3 regions of the Leclercia sp. CFBP8987 genome follow, and region 1 is predicted to be linked to each of the others. Evidence: predicted binding sites of a transcription regulator. Region 1 holds the regulator's gene; each other region holds the start of a gene.
The links. Region 1 encodes PurR, which represses purine synthesis genes. Its sites were predicted from a motif close to CANGCAAACGTTTGCNTG; they were not measured.
Positions count from the first base shown of each region.

Region 1 (7,932 bases):
GCAATCAGCCACGACACCAGCAGGCTCGCCAGGAAGCAGAGACCCAACTGCAGGGTGTTCTGCAGCGCGGCGGCGCTGCCGGTCGCCTGTGGGAAAGGACGCAGGGCCTGGGCCACCACAATTGGGTAGATCGCGCCGTTCGCCACCGCCATCAGGCAGAAGGGGATCAGCAGCTCAGTCAGGCCCACGCCCGGGATAAACCCGACCGCCCAGGTGCCGATCACGCTGACGGCAAACAGGCCCAGCAGCCACGGCAGCATCTGGTGACCCTGCCATTTCTGTAGCGCGGCACGGCAGCCATAGCCACCAATCAGGAAGGCGATGGTCTGCGGCACGTAGCTCAGGCCGATCGCTGCCGGGCTGTAGCCCATGTCGCTGAGGATAAACGGCGAGCCGGTCAGCCAGGCGAAGAAGCTCGCAGAGCAGGCGGCATAAATCAGGACGTTGCCGCGATAGGTACGCGAGCGCAACAGCGATAAAAAGGTGACGCGTTGTTTAGGTTGTTCATTTTTCACTGCCGCTGGCTTCAGGCTAAAGGCCGGGATCATCAGCACCAGGGTGATAACAAACAGCACCGCAAAAATCGCCTGCCAGCTGAAATGGGCGAGGATCCAACTGCCGAGCAGCGGGGCCAGCGCCGGAGAGAGTCCGACCAGCGGCATGATGGTGGCAAAAATACGGTTAGTGCGCGAGGCCGGGTAGTAGTCGGTCACCAGCGCCTGCCATGTGACCGCTGCGGCACAAACCCCCACCGCCTGGATGAAGCGCAGCACCAGCAGCCAGGTGGCATCGCGAACCCACAGCATACCGAGGCAGCCGAGAGCGAAAATGGCTAAGCCCGCCAGTAAAACCGGCTTACGGCCGAAGCGGTCGGACATCGGTCCCCACAGCAGCTGAGCAAAGGCAAAGCCCGCCAGGAACAGGCTCAGGCTGGCGCTGATGGCCGCCGCTGGGGTCTGCAGATCTTCCTGCATGATGGCGAAGGCAGGCAGGTACATATCGGTGGCGAGAAAGCCCAGCACGCTTAAGCCGCCGAGCCAGACTAAAAATCCTTTCCCGGGTGTCATTATTTTATTACTCCGTTTGGGCGCAGGTTTGGGTAGCCGCTGAGTGTAGGGAGTGCAAACCCGCTTGTGAAACGCTAATATTTGGCGGTTGCATTCAAAAATTTTGCAGGCAGAAAATGTGGTCAGAATATTCTCTTGAAGTGGTGGATGCTGTAGCGCGTAACGGCAGCTTCAGCGGAGCAGCGCAGGAGCTGCATCGCGTCCCGTCCGCCATCAGCTACACCGTGCGTCAGCTGGAGGAGTGGCTGGCGGTACCGCTGTTTGAGCGGCGTCACCGGGATGTGGAACTCACGCCTGCCGGGACGTGGTTTCTCAAAGAGGGGCGGTCTGTTATCAAAAAAATGCAGATCACCCGCGAACAGTGCCAGCAGATCGCCAACGGCTGGCGGAGCCATATCTCCATTGCGGTGGATAATATCGTGCGCCCCGAGCGCACCCGGCAGATGATTGTCGATTTTTACCGCCACTTTTCCGACGTCGAGCTGCGGGTCTCGCAGGAGGTCTTCAACGGCGTCTGGGATGCGCTGGCGGACGGCAGGGTGGAGATGGCGATCGGCGCCACCCAGGCGATCCCGGTCGGGGGGCGCTATGCGTTTCGTGATATGGGCACCCTGAGCTGGATCTGCGTGGTGGCCAACCATCATCCGCTGGCCGCCATGGAAGGACCGCTCAGCGATGATACCCTGCGCAACTGGCCCTCGCTGGTGCGCGAGGACACCTCCCGCTCGCTGCCGAAACGCATCACCTGGCTGCTGGATAACCAGCGGCGGATCGTCACTCCGGACTGGGAATCGTCCGCCACCTGCCTCTCGGCTGGTCTGTGCGTGGGGATGGTGCCGGTGCATTTTGCCCGGCCGTGGATCGACAGCGGGAAGTGGGTCGAGCTGACGCTGGAAAATCCCTTCCCGGATGCGGCCTGCTGCCTGACCTGGCAACAAAACGATATGTCACCGGCCCTGGCCTGGCTGCTGGATTATCTGGGAGACAGTGAAACGATGAACCGGGAGTGGCTGCGGGAGCCAGAGGTGCTGGCTCCCGGAGAGGATTAACGGCGGTAGTCGCGGAACGGACCATCCGCCACGGAACGGCGTTCGATCAGGCGCGGATGCACCTCAATTGACTGGGACTCTTCGCGCTTATTGACGATACGGTCCAGCAGCATGTTGAAGGCGGTCTCCCCCAGCGAATCTTTTGGCTGGTGGATGGTGGTCAGCGCCGGGGTAAAGAAGCGGGCGTTGCGCACGTTATCATACCCGATCAGCGAAACGTCCTGCGGAACGCGCAGGCCCATCTCATCGGCAGCACAGAGCGCACCCATTGCCATAATGTCTCCGCCACAGAAGATGGCGGTCGGGCGCGGACTCTGGGAGAGGATCTGCTGCATGGCGCGGTAGCCAGACTCCGGTTCAAAGTCGCCCTGCACGATCCAGTTTTCCGGGACCGTGATTAAGGCCTCTTCCATCGCTTTCATAAAGCCCGCCAGACGTCCGGCACCGGTGTTGCGCTCCAGCGCTCCCGGGATCACGCCGATTTCGCGGTGACCGCGTTCAATCAGATAACGTCCGGCCATGTAGCCGCCCTCAAAGGCGTTATCGATCACCGAGTCGGTAAAGTCGGCCTTCGCTTCGCCCCAGTCCATCACCACCATCGGAATATTGCGATACTCTTCCAGCATCGACAGCAAGGATTCCGGGTATTCGGAACACATCACCATCAGGCCGTCGACGCGCTTCTGCGCCATCATCGACAGATAGGCGCGCTGTTTTTCCTGGCTGTTCCAGGCGTTGCCGAGGATCAGGGTGTAGCCCTTCTGGAAGCAGTTCTTCTCAACTGCTTCAATAATTTCCGCAAAATAGGGCGCTTCGCTGCTGGTCGCCAGCAGGCCGATCGATTTGGTGTGATTAACCTTCAGACTGCGGGCTACGGCGCTGGGAGAGTAGTGCAGCTCTTTAATGGCCGCCCAGACGTTGTTACGGGTCTCTTCCGCGACAAAGCGGGTTTTGTTAATAACATGTGATACGGTTGTAGTGGAAACGTTTGCGCGTTTCGCCACGTCTTTAATTGTTGCCATCAGATGTCACTCCAGACCATATCTAAGCTCCTGAAAAACCAATAGGTAAACGTTTGCCTTCACTCGCCCTAATTGCGCAATTTGAATTGCGGTACGCCGGGAAAACGACACAGGACGTCAGGAGGGGGTCAATGGCCGGTACGCTAATAAATTTAGCGTGGAATTTTGTCTTATCTTGGCCAAAAGGGGAAGAGCAAAAACCGATATCAATCTAAATCCAGCAAGATTTTTACCCGGAACTGTGTAAAAATGAGCAGGCTCACTCTTCATAGGGTGATTAAAAGGAGAAAAATTGATGAGTACCGATCTTAAGTTTTCGCTGATTACCACCATTATTGTTCTGAGTCTGATTGTTGCCAGCGGTCTGACTGCGGCACTGCACTGATTGATGCGGGAGAGTTCCGCTCTCCCTCGTTCCTGCGCTGATTGTTACGCGCCCGGCAAAAATCTTTTGCCAAATTGTTAACTTCTCATTTTTTGTGATTGGTGTCATGCTTTCGCCTTCATTGTTCTGTGTCGCCTGACGACACGGTGTCTGGAGTTGAAGTATGAGAATCAATTTTCCGCTGCTGGCCCTGGCCATTGGCGCCTTTGGTATCGGCACAACCGAATTTTCCCCGATGGGCCTGCTGCCGGTTATCGCCCGGGGCGTGGATGTCTCAATTCCCGCTGCGGGCATGCTGATCAGCGCCTACGCCATCGGCGTGATGGTGGGTGCGCCGCTGATGACCCTGCTGCTGTCCCATCGCGGTCGCCGTAACGCGCTGATCTTCCTGATGGCGATCTTTACCGTCGGTAACGTGCTGTCGGCGCTCTCCCCGGATTACACCACCCTGATGCTGTCCCGAATTCTGACCAGCCTGAACCACGGCGCCTTCTTTGGCCTCGGGTCGGTGGTCGCTGCCAGCGTAGTGCCGAAGCACAAGCAGGCCAGCGCCGTCGCCACCATGTTTATGGGCCTGACCATCGCCAATATCGGCGGCGTGCCGGCCGCAACCTGGATGGGTGAAGTGATTGGCTGGCGCATGTCTTTCCTGGCCACCGCGCTGCTGGGCGTGGTCTCAATAATCGCGCTGTTCTTCTCCCTGCCAGCGGGCGGGGCGGGTGAAAAGCCGGAGGTGCGCAAAGAGCTGGCGGTCCTGCTGCGTCCGCAGGTGTTATCTGCGTTGCTGACCACCGTGCTCGGGGCTGGCGCGATGTTTACGCTCTACACCTACATTGCCCCGGTGCTGCATGATATCAACCAGGCGACGCCGGCCTTTATCACCGCCATGCTGGTGCTGATTGGCGTTGGTTTCTCCATCGGCAACTATCTTGGCGGCAAACTGGCGGACAAGTCTGTGAGCGGCACCCTGAAAGGCTTTTTACTCCTGCTGATCGTGATCATGCTGGCTATTCCGTGGCTGGCGCGTAGTGAAGTGGGCGCGGCCGTGGCGATGGTAGTCTGGGGTATGGCGACCTTTGCGGTGGTTCCGCCGCTGCAGATGCGCGTTATGCGCGTGGCCAGCGATGCGCCAGGCTTATCGTCGTCGGTAAATATCGGTGCTTTTAACCTGGGGAATGCGCTGGGGGCGGCTGCCGGTGGGGCAGTTATTTCCAGCGGGATGGGTTACAGCTTTGTCCCGGTGATGGGGGCGATTATTGCAGCCCTGGGACTTATTCTGGTCTTTGCCTCCGGGCGAAAACAACCCGAGCCGGTTTGCGCCACCGAATAAAAATAACGCCGAAGGAGTTCCCTTCGGCGTTTTCATTATGCCGCGAAGTTCTTCGCCACAAATTCCCAGTTTACCAGCGCCCAGAAGTGCTCAAGGTAGTTCGGGCGCGCATTACGGTAATCGATGTAATACGCATGTTCCCAGACGTCGACGGTCAGCAGCGGGGTAGCGCTGGTGGTTAACGGCGTTCCCGCGTTAGACGTAGAGACGATGGCCAGCTTGCCGTCGGCCTCTTTAACCAGCCAGGTCCAGCCTGCGCCAAAGTTTTTCACCGCGGCATCGGTAAACTTCGCTTTAAATTCCGCGAAGCTGCCGAATGCAGCAGCGATGGCCGCAGCCAGTTCGCCCGTCGGTTCGCCGCCTGCATTGGGTGCCAGGCAGTGCCAGTAGAAGGTGTGGTTCCACACCTGAGCAGCATTGTTGAATACGCCGCCGTCGGACGTGCGCACGATCTCTTCCAGGGTTTTCCCTTCGAAGGCGGTACCGCCGATCAGGTTGTTCAGGTTAGTGACGTAGGTCTGGTGGTGTTTGCCGTAGTGGTATTCCAGGGTCTCCGCCGAGATATGCGGGGCCAGGGCGTCTTTTGCATACGGTAATGCAGGTAATTCAAACGACATTGCTTCTCTCCTTATTATAGTGATCCATTCAATAACCCTATTGAATGAAGGGGTAGGGTAGCAAATTGAAAGCCTATGTAAAATAGGAACTTACCCCGCTGAGACGCCAGCGGGGCAGGGGATTAACGGAGGGTGTTGGCCTTCATCACGCGACGTGCGCCGACGTAATGACGTTGCCAGTAGTCTTCGCTCAGGGAGGTGATCTGAATGTCCTGGCCGGTGCGTGGCGACTGAATAAATTTGCCATTACCAACGTAGACGCCGACGTGATCGGCGGTGCCGCGACCCTGGGTGCGGAAGAACACCAGGTCGCCGCTCTCCAGCTCACCGCGATCGACCGGAGAGGCGTCACGCAGGTGGTACATTTCGTTGGCGGTGCGCGGAATGCGGAATTTAACCAGATCTTTATAGGCGTAATAGACCAGACCGCTGCAGTCGAAGCCAGTACGCGGCGAACTGCCACCCCAGCGATAAGGTTTACCAATCTGACCCATCAGCTTATTCATTGCCGTCTTCTGGGCTTTTTGCACCCGGACTTTATGCGCTTCGGCAAGGGTAGTGGTTTTGCTGGTTTTAACGCAATGCGCTTTACGCCCTTTGCGGGCAGTGCATTTTTCTGTCACAACGCGGGAGGCGGTTTGCGTGGTTCGGCTGGCGCTGCGGGAGGTGGTTCGGCTTTTTTTACTGGAATTCGTTGACTGTGTTTTAGCGAGGCTTTTTTTGGTGCTGCTCTTTTTACTGGTGCTCTCTTTTTTTGCGGTTTTGCTGGTACTGCTTTTTTTCTTGGGTTCGGTCGCTTTCGCCAGATGCGTTTTATGCGCGGCAGAAGGCCGCGCCTGCTCTGAGGCGTTAGCCATCGGCGTGAATGTGAGAGAAGTAAACAGCAAAGCACAGAGCGTGATCGAGAATGTATTTATTCGCGCCACTGGGCAATCCTCTGGTAATTGCAGGTTATAAATAAACCGGCTTATGATTTACAAAACTCGTCGATTCTAATCTATAAAAAGGCCCGGCGTTAATAAACTTTTTGCATCTAAAACTGTGTTTCGTTAGCGAGTGCAAAAAATCAGAATTTCATTGGGGCGATTTGTGCATTACCTGAACAAAAGCGCCGGTAATCGCGCGATAAGTTAGGTTGTGTATGCAACTTTAAGGGACGCGCGGTAAAATCATATAAGTGACAAAAATGTTATTTTCCGTTGTCGGTCTGAAACGCTACAATGTCAGACGATTGCCGTAACAGAAGTTAAAGGAAGCAAAACATGAGCACTACTATTGAAAAAATTCAGCAGCAGATTGCTGAAAACCCGATCCTGCTGTACATGAAAGGTTCTCCGAAGCTGCCAAGCTGTGGTTTCTCCGCTCAGGCGGTCCAGGCGCTGTCGGCCTGTGGCGAACGTTTTGCTTACGTTGATATTCTGCAGAACCCGGATATCCGCGCTGAGCTGCCAAAATACGCGAACTGGCCGACCTTCCCGCAGTTGTGGGTTGACGGCGAACTGGTTGGCGGCTGCGACATCCTGATTGAGATGTATCAGCGTGGCGAACTGCAACAGCTGATCAAAGAGACGGCTGCAAAATACAAATCAGAAGAGCCAGGCGCCGAGTGATCCACCGCGCCCGGTAAATAAAAAAGCGACCTTATGGTCGCTTTTTTTATGCGTTGTTGTCGGCTTCCGGCAGCGGCCAGCCGCCAAGGCGTTTCCAGCGGTTCACAATTTCACAGAACAGTTCAGTGGTCCGCTCGGTATCGTAGAGGGCAGAGTGCGCCTGGGTGCCGTCAAACTCAATCCCGGCGGTAATGCAGGCTTTCGACAGTACGGTTTGTCCCAGCGCCAGCCCGCTTAATGCGGCGGTATCGAAGGTGACAAACGGGTGGAATGGGTTCCGCTTCAGTGACGCACGTTCGGCGGCGGCCATCATAAAGCTGTGATCGAAGGTCGCGTTATGCGCCACCATAATGGCCCGGTTACAGTTCTGGTCTTTCATGCCCTTGCGCACCATTTTGAAAATGGCATGCAGCGCTTCATATTCGCTGACCGCCCCACGCAGCGGGTTATGCGGATCAATGCCGTTAAACGCCAGCGCCTCAGGCTGCAGATTGGCCCCTTCAAAGGGTTCAACGTGAAAGTGCAGCGTGGAGTCCGGCAGCAAATCGCCCTGTTCATCCATTTTCAACGTGATGGCGGCAATCTCCAGCAGCGCATCGGTTTTGGCATTAAATCCAGCGGTTTCGACATCAATGACTACAGGATAAAAACCACGAAAACGGTCGCACAGACCGGTAAGTTGAGCGTTATCGGACATCTGGATCTCTTACAAGGGGAAAAAAGCAGTGGGCATTATGGCAAATTTTGCTATGAGATGCAGTAAAACAACGGGCGCATGGCGCGCCCGCAGGGATCAGTTGCCCAGACCGCGACCCGCGTCTTTGGCTTCGATCAGTTCGATTTTATAACCGT
Region 1 is NZ_CM188255.1:2,022,719-2,030,650, forward strand. It holds gene punC (purine nucleoside transporter PunC) at 1-1,067, opposite strand, end outside; gene punR (DNA-binding transcriptional activator PunR) at 1,184-2,116, shown strand; gene purR (HTH-type transcriptional repressor PurR) at 2,113-3,138, opposite strand; gene cydH (cytochrome bd-I oxidase subunit CydH) at 3,434-3,523, shown strand; gene SOM40_RS09720 (MFS transporter) at 3,687-4,853, shown strand; gene sodB (superoxide dismutase [Fe]) at 4,889-5,470, opposite strand; gene SOM40_RS09730 (C40 family peptidase) at 5,593-6,396, opposite strand; gene grxD (monothiol glutaredoxin 4) at 6,733-7,080, shown strand; gene rnt (ribonuclease T) at 7,127-7,777, opposite strand; gene gloA (lactoylglutathione lyase) at 7,874-7,932, opposite strand, start outside.

Region 2 (7,932 bases), 1.0 Mb from region 1:
CTCCGGCTTGCGGATCACTTTTTACGGGGACGGATCGCAGGTGCAGCTTTATCCAGCACGCCATTCACAAATTTGTGACTGTCTTCAGCACCGAAGGTTTTCGCCAGCTCGATCGCTTCGTTGATGGCCACTTTGTAAGGCACATCATCACGTTTAGCCAGTTCAAACAGGGCGATACGCAGCACCGCTTTTTCAACCTGACCCAGCTCTTCGAGCAGACGGGACAGGTACGGCTTCATCAGACCGTCGAGATACGCGCTATTAGTCGCCACTCCCGACAGCAGTTCACGGAAGTACACGACGTCAACGTCTTTGACGTCTTGTTCCGCCAGGAACTGGTATTCAACATCAGCGATGTCGTTCTGGGACAACTGCCAGGAGTAAAGTGCCTGAACGGCACATTCACGGGCGCGGCGACGAGCAGCAGGTTTCACGGAATTCCCCTTACAAAAAAATCAGGCCTTGATGGCTTTCAATACATTGATCATTTCAAGCGCGGTCAGTGCAGCTTCTGCACCTTTGTTACCGGCTTTGGTGCCAGCACGTTCGATGGCTTGTTCAATACTTTCAGTGGTGAGTACGCCGAACGCGACAGGAATTTCTGCTTCCTGTGCCACGTGCGCCAGACCGTTGCTTGCGCCACCGGCCACATATTCAAAGTGCGCGGTACCGCCACGAATCACTGTACCCAGCGCAATTACCGCATCGTATTTGCCGGTTTTCGCCAGTGCGCCCGCTGCCAGTGGCAGTTCGTAAGCACCCGGAACCCAGACAACGGTAATGTTTTCGTCTTTCACCTGGCCGATACGTTTCAGGGCGTCAATCGCACCATCCAGCAGGCTGTCGTTGATGAAGTTGTTGAAACGCGCAATGGTGATGGCGACGCGAGCGTCCGGGGTAGCAACGGCTGCTTCAATAATGTTCATACTCTTCCTTAACGGGTTCATTTGGTGGCCCCGCAGGGGGGCGGATTTTATCATAATATTTTGCGCACTGCTTCCCTATTTAGGCAAGCCTTACGCGGTGGTCAGGTGGAGACAGAGATCCGGTCCAACCGGGCGTATCTCGCTAAAGTTAAATGCTGGCGCATCCGCCAGCGTTTCCAGCCCTGGTAACACGCACAAGCCGCGGGCGTCGCTGCCTAACAGTTTAGGCGCCAGATAGACAATCAGCTCATCCACCAGCCCGGCCTGCAACAGCGCGCCGGCCAGCGTCGGGCCCGCTTCTACCCAGATACTGTTGATCTGCTGTTTGCCCAGCAACATCATCAGCACCACTAAATCCACGTGCCCATTGTGCTCCGGCACCAGAATGCTGCGTACGCCTTCGGGCCAGCTGCGCTCATCTTCCTGAGTGCGGGCAAACCAGGTTTCCCCGGGCTGCTGCACAATGCGGTGCTCAGGGGTAACCTGGTTCTGCCGGTCGACCACAATGCGCAGCGGCTGGCGCAAATTCTCTTGCGGGTACAATTTCTGGGTGTCGGCATTCAGCTCATCCCAGCGCACGGTCAATGCCGGATCGTCGGCCAAAACGGTGGCATGGCTGGTGAGAATAGCATGGCTTTGCGCGCGCAGACGTTGCACATCGCGCCTTGCCTGCGGGGAGGTGATCCACTGGCTTTCGCCGCTGGCCATCGCCGTGCGGCCATCCAGCGAGGCGCCCAGCTTCAATTGAATATAGGGAAAACCGGTACGCATCCGCTTGAGGAAGCCTTTATTCAGGCGCTCGGCTTCACTCATCATCAGGCCGTGGCTGACCTCAATCCCCGCCTGCTGCAGGCGATACAGGCCGCGACCGGCGACCTGTGGGTTAGGATCCTGCATGGCCGCGACAACCCGGGAGACACCGGCCGCTATCAGCGCATCGCAGCACGGCGGCGTACGCCCATGATGGCTGCAGGGTTCCAGCGTGACGTAGGCGGTGGCGCCGCGCGCCTTCTCGCCGGCCATACGCAGGGCATGCACTTCAGCATGCGGCTCACCGGCACGATAGTGAAAACCTTCCCCGACGATCTCGCCATCTTTAACGATAACGCAGCCGACATTGGGGTTGGGATGGGTCGTAAAACGACCGCGCTGCGCCAGCTTCAGCGCTCGCGCCATGTAAATCTCATCCTGCATATGCTTAATCCTGTAGGCGGGCGATCTCTTCCCCGAACTCTTTAATGTCTTCGAAACTGCGGTAAACAGAGGCAAAGCGGATATAGGCGACTTTATCGAGCTTTTTAAGCTGTTCCATCACCAGGTTGCCGATCATTTTGCTCGGCACCTCACGCTCGCCGGTGGCACGCAGCTGAGTTTTGATGTGATTAAGCGCCATTTCGACGTCATCTGCGCTGACTGGCCGTTTTTCCAGTGCTTTTAGCATCCCGCTGCGCAGCTTTTCTTCGTTGAAGGGTTCGCGGACGTCATTACTTTTTACGACGCGGGGCATCACCAGTTCTGCCACTTCAAAGGTGGTGAAACGTTCGTTACACACCAGGCACTGACGACGGCGGCGTACGGATGAGCCCTCTCCCACGAGGCGGGAGTCGATTACTTTGGTATCCACGGCGAGACAGAATGGGCAATGCATACGGTGTCCTGGCTATCGGGTTGACTGAGCTCCATTTTACCCTGAACTGGGCTGACAACAAAGAAGGAGCGTTTTTGAGATAAAGGATCTATACGCGGGGCAGCGTCGTTGACTACCCTTAGCAGAATCCGTTATTTCAGGGAAATAATTGCCATGACAAGACGTTACCTACATGTTTTGCTGCTGGGAAGCCTTTTTAGCCTCAGCGCCTGCGCCCAGCAAAGCGAAGTGCGCCAGATGAATCAGAGCATCAGTTCACTGAATACCACTATGAACAAGCTCAACCAGGAAACCGTCAAGATCACTCAGCAGAATGCGCTGAACGCCAAATCGACCAGCGGCGTCTATCTGCTGCCAGGGTCAAATACCCCTGCCCGGCTGAACAGCCAGATTGGTACGCTGAAGATGTCACTGGTGAACGCGGCGCCGAACGCCGACGGTACCCGCGCCACGCTGCGTATCCAGGGGGAATCAAACGATCCGCTGCCGGCATTCAGCGCCACCGTGGAGTGGGGCCAGATCCAGGGCACGACCGACAGCTTCCAGGAAGTGAACGTCCAGACCCAGCTAATTAATGCTCCGGCCAGCGTGCTGGCACCGAGCGATGTCGACATTCCGCTTCAGCTAAATGGCCTGACCCCCGATCAGCTCGGTTTCATCCGTATCCACGATATTCAGCCCGTCGCGCAATAATCCCCCTGCGGAACGTGTTACACGTTCCGCTCCCCTCTTTATTTACAAACATTGGCAACAGAAATGTTTGCTATTACAATCCGCTCCGTTAAAAATACGCAAACGTGAACGCAATCGATTACGTATGTGAGAGAACTGTGAAACAACACATATTTTTGTGAGCAAGGATTCCTATAATAGGCTCCCAGAAATACGAAATATTTAGAAACGCAATTCGCGCCTTTTTCACTCCCGTAAGGGATTTCAAATCAGTGGCATCATTATGAAAAAAACATTACTGGCAGCCGGTGCAGCGCTGGCACTTTCTTCAACTTTCTCTGTGCAGGCAGCAGAAAACGATAAACCAGAATACGTTTCCGACTGGTGGCACCAGAGCGTTAACGTTGTGGGCAGCTACCACACCCGTTTTGGACCGCAGATCCGCAACGATACCTACCTGGAATACGAAGCGTTCGCCAAGAAAGACTGGTTTGATTTCTATGGTTACATGGATGCACCGGTCTTCTTCGGTGGTAACACTGATGCGAAAGGTATCTGGAACCACGGTTCCCCACTGTTCATGGAGATCGAACCGCGCTTCTCCATCGATAAACTGACCGGCACCAGCCTGGCGTTTGGTCCGTTCAAAGAGTGGTACGTCGCAAACAACTACATCTACGACATGGGCCGAAACAAGTCTGGTCGTCAGAGCACCTGGTACATGGGTCTGGGGACTGATATCGACACCGGTCTGCCGATGAGCCTGTCCATGAACGTGTATGCCAAATACCAGTGGCAGAACTACGGTGCAGCGAACGAAAACGAGTGGGATGGCTACCGTTTCAAAGTGAAATACTTTGTGCCAATCACCCAGCTGTGGGGCGGCAACCTGAGCTACATCGGCTTCACCAACTTTGACTGGGGTTCAGACCTGGGCAACGACGACTTCCGTGACCTGAACGGTAAGAAAGCGCGCACCAATGACTCCATCGCCTCCAGCCACATCCTGGCGCTGAACTACGATCACTGGCACTACTCTGTTGTGGCGCGTTACTGGCACAACGGTGGCCAGTGGAACGACGACGCCAGCCTGAACTTCGGCGACGGTGACTTCAGCGTCCGTTCTACCGGCTGGGGTGGTTACCTGGTTGTGGGTTATAACTTCTAATCCTGTAGTTGTGCCGGGTGGCGAAATAAAAGCAAAACGGCAACCTTCGGGTTGCCGTTTTTTATGTTTGCGCCCTCTCCCGTGGGAGAGGGTCGGGGTGAGGGCATCAGGCCGCACTTACCGTAGGCCGGGTAAGGCGTAGCCGCTAGCCGGCATCTTATTGCTTCACCTTCCTCAAAAAATCCGCCAGCGAACGCTCCGCGCTTTCGCTAAAGCGTCTGTCCGCCATCGTGATATTCAGACACCTGTCGAGCCGGAAACAGCGGTAGTCATCACGCCGTTCGCACCAGGCCGCCAGCAGCCAGTGCTCGCCCCAGAAGAACAACCCCAGCGGCTGAACGTCCCGGGAGGATAACTGCCCGCTCTCATCCCGATAGTGCAACCCCAGCACCCGCTGAGCGGAGATCGCCTGATGGATCACATCGAAGCCGCTGCGGGAGTGCGGCTGAAGGGCAATGTCCGGGGCGTAGATCCGGGTCTGCTCGGCCTTGCGACGGCTCTCCTCCGGCAGGATCGCCAGCACCTTTTCCTGGGCCGATTCCAGCTCACGCGACAGCGACTCCCCGCCCCAGGTTTTCAGCAGGCGGATCGCCACCATCAGCGCCTCGGACTCCTTGTTGGTCAGCATCAGCGGCGGCAGGTCGAAGCCCGACATCAGGCGATACCCGCTTCCCGCCTCCCCTTCCACCGGCACGCCAGAGAGCGACAGATCCCGGATATCGCGATAGACCGTGCGTTCCGACACGCCGAGCCTGTCCGCCAGATGCGCTGCGGTCGTCAGCCGCCTGCCACGCAGGATCTGCACAATCTGGAACAAACGGTCGGCGCGTCGGGTCATCGGTTCTTCGCTTTACAGGTGAATATCAGGCGGGTTGATGAAGTCCAACCCGGTTGCCTTCGCTGTCGGTAAACAGCGCGATGGTGCCAATACCGCGCGGCAGCTCAAGTGGGCCAAACACGCATGCGCCGCCAGCAGACGAAACGCGATCCAGCGTGGCCGCAAGGTTGTCAGTATGCAGGTAAATAATAGCGCCCTGCGACGAGGGTGTAATGCCGTCAAATTTTGCCAGCGCGCCGCCGGTGGCCGGATCCTCATGGGGGAAAATGGCCAGCTCGGCAACGTCCATTTGCTCGCGCTTCAGCGTCACCTGCAGCACCGGCTCGTAAAATTTGATGGCACGATCCATATCAGCGACCGGAATTTCAAACCAGTTAATCACACTTTTCATACATCCTCCTGCCTGTTGTTTAGGTTCAGAAGGAGTCTACGCCAGGCCTCCTGACAGCATACTGTCAGGAGTGTTTGTCAGGAGCAGGCAAAAAAAATCCCGGCCATAAGACCGGGATTTCGTCACGCATCAGACAATGCCTTACGGCAGAATGGACGGCTGATCCGCCCCTTCTTTTTCTACTTTCTGCTGAAGCAGGTGTTCGCGCTTCATGCCAAGTTTCAGTGCCAGCGCGGACGCGACGTAGATGGATGAAGCCGTACCGATGGAAACACCGATCAGCATGGTCAGCGAGAAGCCTTCCAGAATCGGGCCGCCGAAGAGATACAGCATCAGGATCACCATCAGGGTGGTCCCGGAGGTGATCAAGGTACGGTGCAGCGTCTGGGTCAACGACACGTTAAAGATCTCGTACGGCGTACCGCGACGGATCTTACGGAAGTTTTCACGGATACGGTCCGATACCACGATACTGTCGTTCAGCGAGTAACCGATAACCGACATCAACGAGGCCACAATGGTCAGGTCGATCTCGATATGGAACAGCGACAGAACGCCCATGGTGATCACCACGTCGTGCGCCAGGGCGATAACCACCCCGGCCGCCAGACGCCACTCGAAGCGGAAACCGACATACACCAGGATGGAGATCAGCGCCACCAGCAGTGCCATCGCACCGGTCTGGGCCAGATCCGCACCCACGCTCGGGCCGACGAATTCAATACGCTTAACGGTTGCGGTCTGGCTGGTTGTTTCGTTAATCACGTTAACAACCTTGCTGCCCAGCTCCTGGCTGCCGTTGGCATCATGAACCGGCGGCATACGCACCATGATGTCGCGGCTGCTGCCGAAGTTCTGCAGCAGCGGCTCTTCAAAGCCCGCCTTCTGCAGCGACTCACGCATCTGGTCCATATCGACCGGTTTTTCCAGGCTAATCTCAATTACCGTACCGCCGGTGAAATCGAGCCCCCAGTTAAAGCCCTTCACGCCCATAATGGCGATGGACAGAATCAGCAGAAAACCTGAAATGCCGAAGGCCCAGTAGTCCCAGCGCATAAAGTCCCAGACTTTACGGCCGTAGTTCAATTGTTCAACAGTATATTCCTGTGCCACAACGCACTCCTCAGATAGACAGCTTTTTAACGCGCTTGCCGCCGTACAGCAGGTTCACGATGGCACGGGTGCCGACGATAGCGGTAAACATTGAGGTCGCCACACCGATACCGGTAGTGATAGCAAAACCTTTAATGGCACCAGTACCGACTGCGTACAGGATAAGAACCTTGATAAGCGTGGTGATGTTCGCATCGAAGATGGAACTGAACGCGCCACGGTAACCTTCGTCGATCGCCTGTTGTACTGAACGCCCGTTGCTCAACTCTTCTTTGATACGTTCGTTGATCAGTACGTTAGCATCGACCGCCACCGCAAGGGTTAAGACGATACCTGCGATCCCCGGCATGGTCAGCGTCGCCCCGGGCAGCAGGGACATAATGCCGACGATCAGCACCAGGTTCGCAATCAACGCGCTTGTCGCAATCAGACCAAACTTCTTATAGAAGAAGATCATGAAGATGATGGAGATCGCCAGACCGGCCAGACAGGCTTCAAGACCCTGAGTGATGTTCTGCATACCCAGAGTTGGACCGATGGTCCGCTCTTCAACAATCTGAATCGGCGCAATCAGCGCACCGGCACGCAGCAGCAGCGAGAGCTGACGTGCTTCGTTCGGGTTGTTGATACCGGTGATACGGAAGCTATTACCCAGGCGAGACTGGATGTTGGCGATGTTAATCACCTCTTCCTCTTTCACCAGGATGGAGCGACCGTTCGCATCTTTTTTACCGCTGTCTTTGTACTCCACGAACAGGGTCGCCATCGGTTTACCGATATTGTCCTTGGTGAAGTTAGACATGATGTTACCACCGGCGCTATCAAGCGAGATGTTAACCTGCGGCTGGTTGTATTCGTCCTGGCTGGAGGTCGAGTCGGTGATGTGGTCACCGGTCAGGATCACCCGCTTGTACATCACAACAGGCTGGCCTTCACGGGTCTGCTTCACTTCAGAGTCGCCCGGAACGCGACCAGACGCGACAGCGGACTGATCGACGTTGGTGTTCACCAGACGGAATTCGAGGGTCGCGGTTGCGCCCAGAATCTCTTTCGCACGCGCGGTATCCTGGATACCCGGCAGCTCAACCACGATACGGTCAGCACCCTGACGCTGTACCAGCGGTTCAGCAACACCAAGCTGGTTTACACGGTTACGCAGGATGTTGATGTTCTGCT
Region 2 is NZ_CM188255.1:1,017,625-1,025,556, reverse strand. It holds gene nusB (transcription antitermination factor NusB) at 15-434, opposite strand; gene ribH (6,7-dimethyl-8-ribityllumazine synthase) at 456-926, opposite strand; gene ribD (bifunctional diaminohydroxyphosphoribosylaminopyrimidine deaminase/5-amino-6-(5-phosphoribosylamino)uracil reductase RibD) at 1,017-2,120, opposite strand; gene nrdR (transcriptional regulator NrdR) at 2,125-2,574, opposite strand; gene SOM40_RS04790 (SadB/YajI family lipoprotein) at 2,728-3,267, shown strand; gene SOM40_RS04785 (nucleoside-specific channel-forming protein Tsx) at 3,530-4,414, shown strand; gene SOM40_RS04780 (helix-turn-helix transcriptional regulator) at 4,572-5,252, opposite strand; gene SOM40_RS04775 (VOC family protein) at 5,278-5,643, opposite strand; gene secF (protein translocase subunit SecF) at 5,785-6,756, opposite strand; gene secD (protein translocase subunit SecD) at 6,767-7,932, opposite strand, start outside.
Region 2: a site for PurR is predicted at 3,375-3,392, ahead of SOM40_RS04785 (nucleoside-specific channel-forming protein Tsx). Genes of this name have one in related genera too.

Region 3 (7,932 bases), 1.2 Mb from region 1:
CCGCCGATAGCGAAGATGTTTTTACCGAAGCGGGTTTTGTTCCACAGCACCCAGACAAAGGCCACTGCAATCAGGGCGTAGAAGGTGATGTAAGAGAGGCGGAAGCTGCCCAGCGCGATAAAGCCCTGCGCAAAGGTAGAGAAGCCGCTGTCGAAACCGGAAATCGGCGAGGCACCCACGAAGTCGTAGTACAGGGAGTTGATACCGTAAACGATGATCATCGTACCCAGGGTGGTGATGAACGGCGTTACGTTCAGGTAAGCGATAATGATGCCGTTAATCAGACCGATGATCGCACCGATAGCGCAGACAATCAGGACTACCACGATAATCGGCATGGTCGCCATCTCCGGGAACACCTTGTTGGCGTTTTCCATCGACTGCAGAAGCGTTGCCGCGACAACCGCCGCCAGACCAACCTGACGACCGGCTGACAGGTCAGTACCCTGGGTGACGATCAGACCCGCTACGCCCAGGGCGATAATAATACGCACCGAAGACTGGGTCAGAATGTTACTTAAGTTCAGGAGACTTAAGAATGTCGGATCCTGGAAAATAATAATGGCCAGCAAGACTAAAAGAACAACGTAAATACCGCCTTCTTTCAGATAAGTAAGAAAACTTTTCTTATTTAACGCACTCATGAGGAGCCCCTAATCTTAAAGGTGCAAAGACGCAAGACGCAAAATTTCGTTTTGCGTTGTCGTTTTGGTTTCAACAATTCCGGCAACGAGACCATTGCTCATGACCAGAATACGATCTGTGATCCCTAACAATTCCGGCATTTCGGACGAAATAATAATGATCCCTTTATCTTTCTTGGCTAATTCAGCAATCAGCTGATAAATTTCAAACTTTGCACCCACGTCGATACCACGGGTGGGTTCATCCAGCATCAAAATTTCAGGCTGGGTTAATAACCAGCGTCCGATAATTACCTTCTGCTGATTACCACCGGAGAGCGAGCCAATTTGCGTGCGGTGACCTGGGGTTTTCACGCGCATCGAGTCAATTACCCATTGGGTATCGCTCTTCATGCGGGAATTATCCAACAGACCGATTTTATTTTTGTAATTCTGAATATTAGAAATTAACGAGTTAAAGTTAATATCCAGATAGGCGTAAATACCGGTTGAGCGGCGCTCTTCCGTCACCAGCGCAAAACCGTGGTTAATGGCTTCGTTGGCGTTATGATTATTGATCTTTTTCCCGTGCAGAGTGATGGTCCCGCCGGATTTCTCGCGAATACCAAACAGGGTCTCCACGATATCGGTACGCTTGGCCCCCACCAGACCAGCAATCCCGAGGATCTCCCCTTTATGCAGGTCGAAGGAGATATCGCGAATGGAAGGCTGACGCAGCGACGTGAGGTTGCGTACTTCCAGAATCACTTCACCCGGCTTGTTCTCTTTCGTCGGGAAACGCTGGTTCAGGGAGCGACCCACCATCATGGCGATGATCTTGTCCATGTCCAGCCCTTCCAGCGGCTGAGTGGCAATCCACTGACCGTCGCGCAGCACCGTGATCTCATCACACAGCTGGAAGATCTCTTCCATTTTGTGCGAGATATAAACGATGCCGCAGCCACGATCCTTCAGCTTACGGATAATGGTGAACAGGTGGTTCACCTCTTTCTCCGTTAATGAAGAGGTCGGCTCATCCATAATCACGATTTTGGCGTTATAGGAGAACGCCTTGGCGATTTCGATCATCTGCATCTGTGAAACCGATAACGTACCCACGCGCGCACGCGGATCGATATCAATATCCAGTTCATCAAAAATGGCTTTCGTATCGCGATACATTTTGTCCTGATCGACAAATACGCCTTTGGTCGGATAACGACCCAACCACATATTGTCCATCACCGAACGCTGAAGTACCAGGTTAAGTTCCTGGTGAACCATCGAAATACCGTTTTCCAGTGCCTCTTTGGCAGAATGGAAATCGATCTCTTTCCCCTGAAAAACAATGCTGCCAGAATCTTTTTGATAGATCCCAAATAAGCATTTCAATAATGTTGATTTACCCGCACCGTTTTCACCCATTAAAGCGTGAATGGAGTGAGGCCGTACTTTTAAATTAACATTATCCAGTGCTTTAACCCCGGGAAAAGACTTGTTGATATTGCTCATTTCCAACAAGAATTCACCGGACGACTGAGTCGTTGTGCTGACCATAATTATACCTTCTCGGCCTCGCGTCGCGTGATAAAAGGGCGCAGAAACTGCGCCCAGTGGAATACTAAAACTTATTTACTGGTGAACTGCGCCAGGTTTTCTTTATCTACGCCAACGTACGGTACGCGAACAACTTTGTTTTCGATTTTCCAGTTGGTACCGTCAGCAGCGCCTTTGCCGTCTGCCAGGTTTTTCGCCAGATCGAAGGTAGCTTTCGCCTGGTTGTTAGCATCGTTCAGCACGGTACCGGCCATTGCGCCAGATTTAACCAGCGCCATTGCTTCAGGCAGGGCATCCACGCCAAATACCGGCACAGAAGATTTGTTGTGAGCTTTCAGCGCTTCTACAGCACCCATTGCCATCGCATCGTTGTTGGCGATAACCACTTCGATTTTGTCAGCGTTCGGGCCGGACAGCCAGGCGTCCATCTTGTCTTTCGCCATCGCGGTATCCCACATGGCGGTATCTAACGCCAGCTGCTGGGTTTTCAGACCCTTGTCGTTCAGCTCTTTGATCACGTAAGTGGTACGGGCTTCAGCATCCGGGTGGCCCGGCTCGCCTTTCAGCAGAACGAACTGAACCTGACCGTCTTTGTTCAGATCCCAGTTCGGGTTAGCAGCCCAGTGTTTAGCAATCAGGTCGCCCTGAATGATGCCGGATTCTTTGGAGTCGGTGCCCACGTAGAAGGCTTTGTCATAGCTATCCAGCGCTTTACGGGAAGGTTCTTTGTTGAAGAACACGATTGGCACATTCTGGCCACGTGCTTTCTCAATAACGGTGCCCGCAGCAGCCGGGTCAACCAGGTTGATTGCCAGGGCTTTTACGCCTTTAGCCAGCAGGACGTCAATCTGGTCGTTCTGTTTGGACTGGTCATTCTGAGAGTCATTCATCAGCAGCTGAACGTCTGGCGCCCCTTTGCCCTCTTTCTCGATGGCTTTACGCACAACAGACATAAAGTTGTCGTCGTATTTATAGATAGTCACACCAATACGGCTATCTGCGGCGTGCGCGGTCGCACCAAAAAGCATGCTTGCCATAACAGCAGACAGAGTCAACACCTTCTTATTCATGATATCTCCGGTTTTTTTTATGCAGGGTAGTTCGTGTGAATAACGATCGGCGGCGGCATGTTAAAGAAACGTTACTGCCCGCCGAAGTCCACTTATAAAATTTCTATCTTCCTTGGTCGGTAACGCTCCAGAATGCGTTTTTTTGGATGTTTAACGTGCCGTGGCTATAGTAAAAACGATTACTCACCGTTACATAGCGTTTCAGTCACTAAAACGCTGACATCATAGACAGCGCATTGTTAACTTACTGTGAATTTACTCACAAATTGAAAACGGTTACATCACGACGAATTATTAGTTAGTGATCGGCACCACAATTTGCCGAATGGCAACCGAATGGCGACGCACTAAAGTCGGCATGAAACAGTGGGTTGCGTTGATATCGAGCTTGCCAGCGGCCCCCTGTAACGCCAGCTCCGTGGCCAGCCGCGCCATAGAGGCGATGGGGTAGCGCACCGTTGTCAACTGCGGGTCCGTGTAACGGGCAATGGGAATATCATCGAAACCAATCAGTGACAAATGCTGTGGCACCGCAATGCCGTTATCTTTCAGCGCGGTTAGCGCCCCTGCGGCCATGCTGTCATTGTAGGCAAAGACCGCGGTCAGCTGCAGATTGCGCCCGAGCAGCTCCACCATGGCTGCCTCCCCGCCCTGCATGTCCGGCGAGCCGGTGCCGATCCAGCTGTCCGGGGCGGTAATACCCTGCTCCAGCAACGCTTTTTGCCAGCCTTCACGACGCATTTCGTCATCTTCAATGCGGTGGTTTGACGCAAGATAGCCGATGCGCTGATGGCCATTATTCACCAGCATCCGCGTCGCCATCATCGCTCCGCTGACGTTATCAAGGCAGACGCAGCGGTGGGCATAGCCCGGCACGATGCGGTTGACCAGCACCATGCCGGGGATCTGCTCCATCAGGGCAGACAGCTCCTCATCGCTTAAGGCTTTTGAGTGAACGATCAGGGCGTTACAGCGCTGACGGATCAACACCTCAATGGCGTTACGCTCTTTTTCCGCCTCGTGGTAGCTGTTGCCGATCAGCACATTTTTCTGGTGCTCCTGAGCAACCATGTCTACGGCTTTCACCAGGGCACCAAAGAAGGCGTCAGACACATCCATCACCACCACGCCGATGGTATCGCTGACCTGGGTTGCCAGTGCCTGAGCATTCGCATTAGGCCGGTAGCCCAGCGCCGTGACGGCTTTCATCACGCACTCACGCGTCTCCGGACTGACCAGCGCGCTGTTATTAAGAACCCGGGAAACGGTGGCGACAGAAACGCCCGCCTGACGCGCGACGTCACGAATGGTGATCATATTCACCACCCTTATTTAGATTGCAGCAACTCACAGACACCCCCTGTGTTTAGCAAGGTGACTATTCTGGCAGCGAGAAAGGGAGGACTACGTGAAGAAGCTCACAAGGATGAAAACGGTTACATCCGTTTTGTTAATGATTGTGATCCAGATCGTTATCCGGATGTATTACTTAATGAAACACCTGCAGCACGTGCGGTTAATTGCCGCCATAGCCATTCCAGCGGCCCCTGACGGAAATAACGCAGCCAGAAAACAGAGAAAAGGATATTTACCAGCCATATTGGCAGGACGAAACCCATTAGCTGCAGGCGATCAAACTGCATAAACAGGCCGAGGTGATAGAACAAGGTGGTGCAGATCAGCGTCTGTAAAAGGTAGTTGCTGAGCGCCATGCGTCCGACGCAGGCCACCGCGATCACCAGACGGTAACGGCAGAGCTGCGGCCAGAAGCCATAGATGAGTGCGGCATAGCCTATCGTCTGCAACGGCGCGCTCAGTTCACGCGGTGCCTGTAATAAAAATGCGCACCAGCGGTAATCCCAGTGCAGATACCACTGGGCGATCACCGCCGGAAGATTAATCGCCAGCCCGGCCAGCACCAGCCAGATCCCGGTTCGCCGGTAATGACGCAGGCTAAACTCGCCTTTCAGCCAGCCGGTACGCATCAGCGCGGCGCCGATCAGCATCATCCCTGCCAGCTGCCAGCCGTACTGCGCCCCGAGCGCCAGCAGGCTGTTGCCAATCATATCGGCCCGGTTGCTGATGGCCTCCATTCCGCCGCCCAGCTTCCAGTACTGCTCGTACTGCAGGTTGGCCGCATCCGGCACCCAGGAACGGTTGGTGGAGCCGCCAGAGATCACCCCCAGCAGCAGCAGGATAGCCACGCCGATAAGGAACAGCACCACGCCGGTATTGAAGAGATTTTTGATATCGTGCGCATCGCGGATGATGCGCCAGCAGATCAGCCCCACCAGCCCGTAGGCCAGCAGAATGTCGCCGTCCCAGAACAGCAGGCCATGAATAAATCCGAGCAGTACCAGCAGCGAAAGCCGGGCCTGGATCCAGCGTTTACCGCGCTTCAGCAGCAGCTGAAGGCCGGCCCCGAACAGCAAGGCAAACAGAGTGAGGAATTTGACCTGGGCGAAGAGATCCAGCACTGCCCATGTCCAGGCGTCGCTGAGGGTAATATCGCCATACCAGGCGGGATTGAGATAAGCGGCTTTCGGCAGACCGAAGCCGCTGATATTGAGCAGCAGAATACCCAGAATAGCGACGCCACGAACGAAATCCAGCGTGACATTTCTTTCCATCTATTCTGCCCTGATGATCAGTCGTGGTGACGCACGGCGCGCAGGAACTCCTGACGGGTGTTCTGGCTGGATTTAAACAGGCCGCCCAGCGAGGTGGTCGTGGTAGCGCTGGTCGCATCGCGAATACCGCGCGCTTTCACGCAGTAATGCACCGCGTCAATGGAAACCGCCACGTTGTTAGTGCCAAGCAGCGTCTGCAGCGCGATCAGGATCTGCTGGGTTAAACGCTCCTGCACCTGCGGACGCTGGGCAAAGAACTGCACGATGCGGTTAATTTTCGACAGACCAATGACTGCATCTTTCGGAATATAGGCCACGGTCGCTTTGCCGTCGATGGTCACAAAGTGGTGTTCACAGGTGCTGGTCAGGGTGATATCACGCACCGTTACCATCTCATCCACCTTCATTTTGTTTTCAATGACGGTGATTTTTGGGAAATTGGCGTAATCCAGGCCGGAGAAAATCTCATCGACATACATTTTGGCGATGCGACGCGGGGTCTCCATCAGACTGTCATCGCTCAAATCGAGATTCAGCAGCTGCATGATTTCGGTCATATGGCCTGAAATAAGACGTTTACGTGTTTCGTTGTCCAGATCCTGAACCGGTGGACGCAACGGGGTTTCAAGGCCGTGCGCAACCAGTGCTTCGTGGACGAGAGCTGCTTCTTTACTCATTGATGACATTCTTTTCTCCTGCAGGTGTGGCGCGCTTCTGCCCTACATGGGGCAAAATGTGCAGTCATTGTGCGCGAGGCGGCGAGCATAATCCAGTATTCACCGCGATAATTATTGCAATTGCCGTTACCTTTCAACCTGACGCTGCCAGACCAGCCCGCCCGCCACGAAAAGGGCGATACCCGCAAGGCCCAGAGCGGGCTCCAGCTGGTGGGTGAGCCAGCTCGACAACGCCGAGGTCATCGGGCCAATCAGCTGCCCGATGGCATAGCCAGTGGTGAGTAATCCGGCCATGTAACGCGTATGATTCGGTGCCAGTTCACGCCCGTAAAGCAGCGAGAGCTGTACCGCACATAAAAATCCGCCGCCCACCAGCAATGCACCGGTCACCAGACCGGCCATCCCCGGCAACAGCCAGGCAGCAATCACCCCCACCGCCTGCAGCCAGAGCACCAGCGCCAGTCTGCGATTCGTGGTGGAGAGATGGCGCAGAGCGATACTCAGGGCAATGCCCAGCACCGAAGCCACGCCGAAAACCGGCCAGACAAACTGGGCAAACGCGCTGCCAGGAAAGCGCAGCGCCGCCATCTGCGACAGAAAGGTCGCCGGGAGAATATAGCCAAACCCGGCCAGACTGTAGCTCCAGACCAGACGACGCAGATCCCGGGTCAGCGCCAGCGGCTCCGGCGTGGTACCCGGGCGGTGCAGCTGTCCGGCACGCGGCAGATAGCGAGCCACCACGGCGATCAGCACCAGTGCCAGCACGCCGTAGATTTGCCATGCCGCGCTGGCCGACAACCCCTGGGCCTGGATCCACACCGCCAGCAGACCGCTTATCGTGATGCCTGCCCCCGGCCCGGCGAAGACCGCGGCACTGAGGCCTGGCTTACCGAAATGGGCCAGCCGATCGTTGGTCCAGGCGGCGATCAGTACCATCGACCAGCCACTCATGCAGCCAATGACAAACCGCAGCAGCCCGTGGACCACAGCGTTATCGGCGACGGCCGAGAGCAGGGTCAGCGCCACCGCGCCAACAATCCCCAGCCACAGACGGCCTTCGACAAACCGGTGCGCGCGCATGGCATCCCATGCCCCCACCAGATAGCCGAGGTAGTTCATGGCCGCCACCAGCCCGGCGCTGGTCAGGGTCAGTTGCCCTGCCGCAATCATCAGCGGCACCTGGGGTGTAAAGGCGAAACGCCCTATTCCCATCGCCACCACCAGAACCACAAAACCGCTGAGCGCGATACGCAGCGCCATGACCACTCCAGATGTTAAAGTTTCGTAAATTCATGATGCAGGATATGTCGTTAATGCGGAAGTGAAAGTTACTCACTCGTTATTGAATTATCTGTATTATGACCTTCATCTCTTT
Region 3 is NZ_CM188255.1:3,251,907-3,259,838, forward strand. It holds gene mglC (galactose/methyl galactoside ABC transporter permease MglC) at 1-644, opposite strand, end outside; gene mglA (galactose/methyl galactoside ABC transporter ATP-binding protein MglA) at 660-2,180, opposite strand; gene mglB (galactose/glucose ABC transporter substrate-binding protein MglB) at 2,252-3,250, opposite strand; gene galS (HTH-type transcriptional regulator GalS) at 3,545-4,567, opposite strand; gene yeiB (DUF418 domain-containing protein YeiB) at 4,723-5,880, opposite strand; gene folE (GTP cyclohydrolase I FolE) at 5,898-6,566, opposite strand; gene SOM40_RS15790 (YbfB/YjiJ family MFS transporter) at 6,684-7,817, opposite strand.
Region 3: a site for PurR is predicted at 4,676-4,693, ahead of galS (HTH-type transcriptional regulator GalS). Genes of this name have one in related genera too.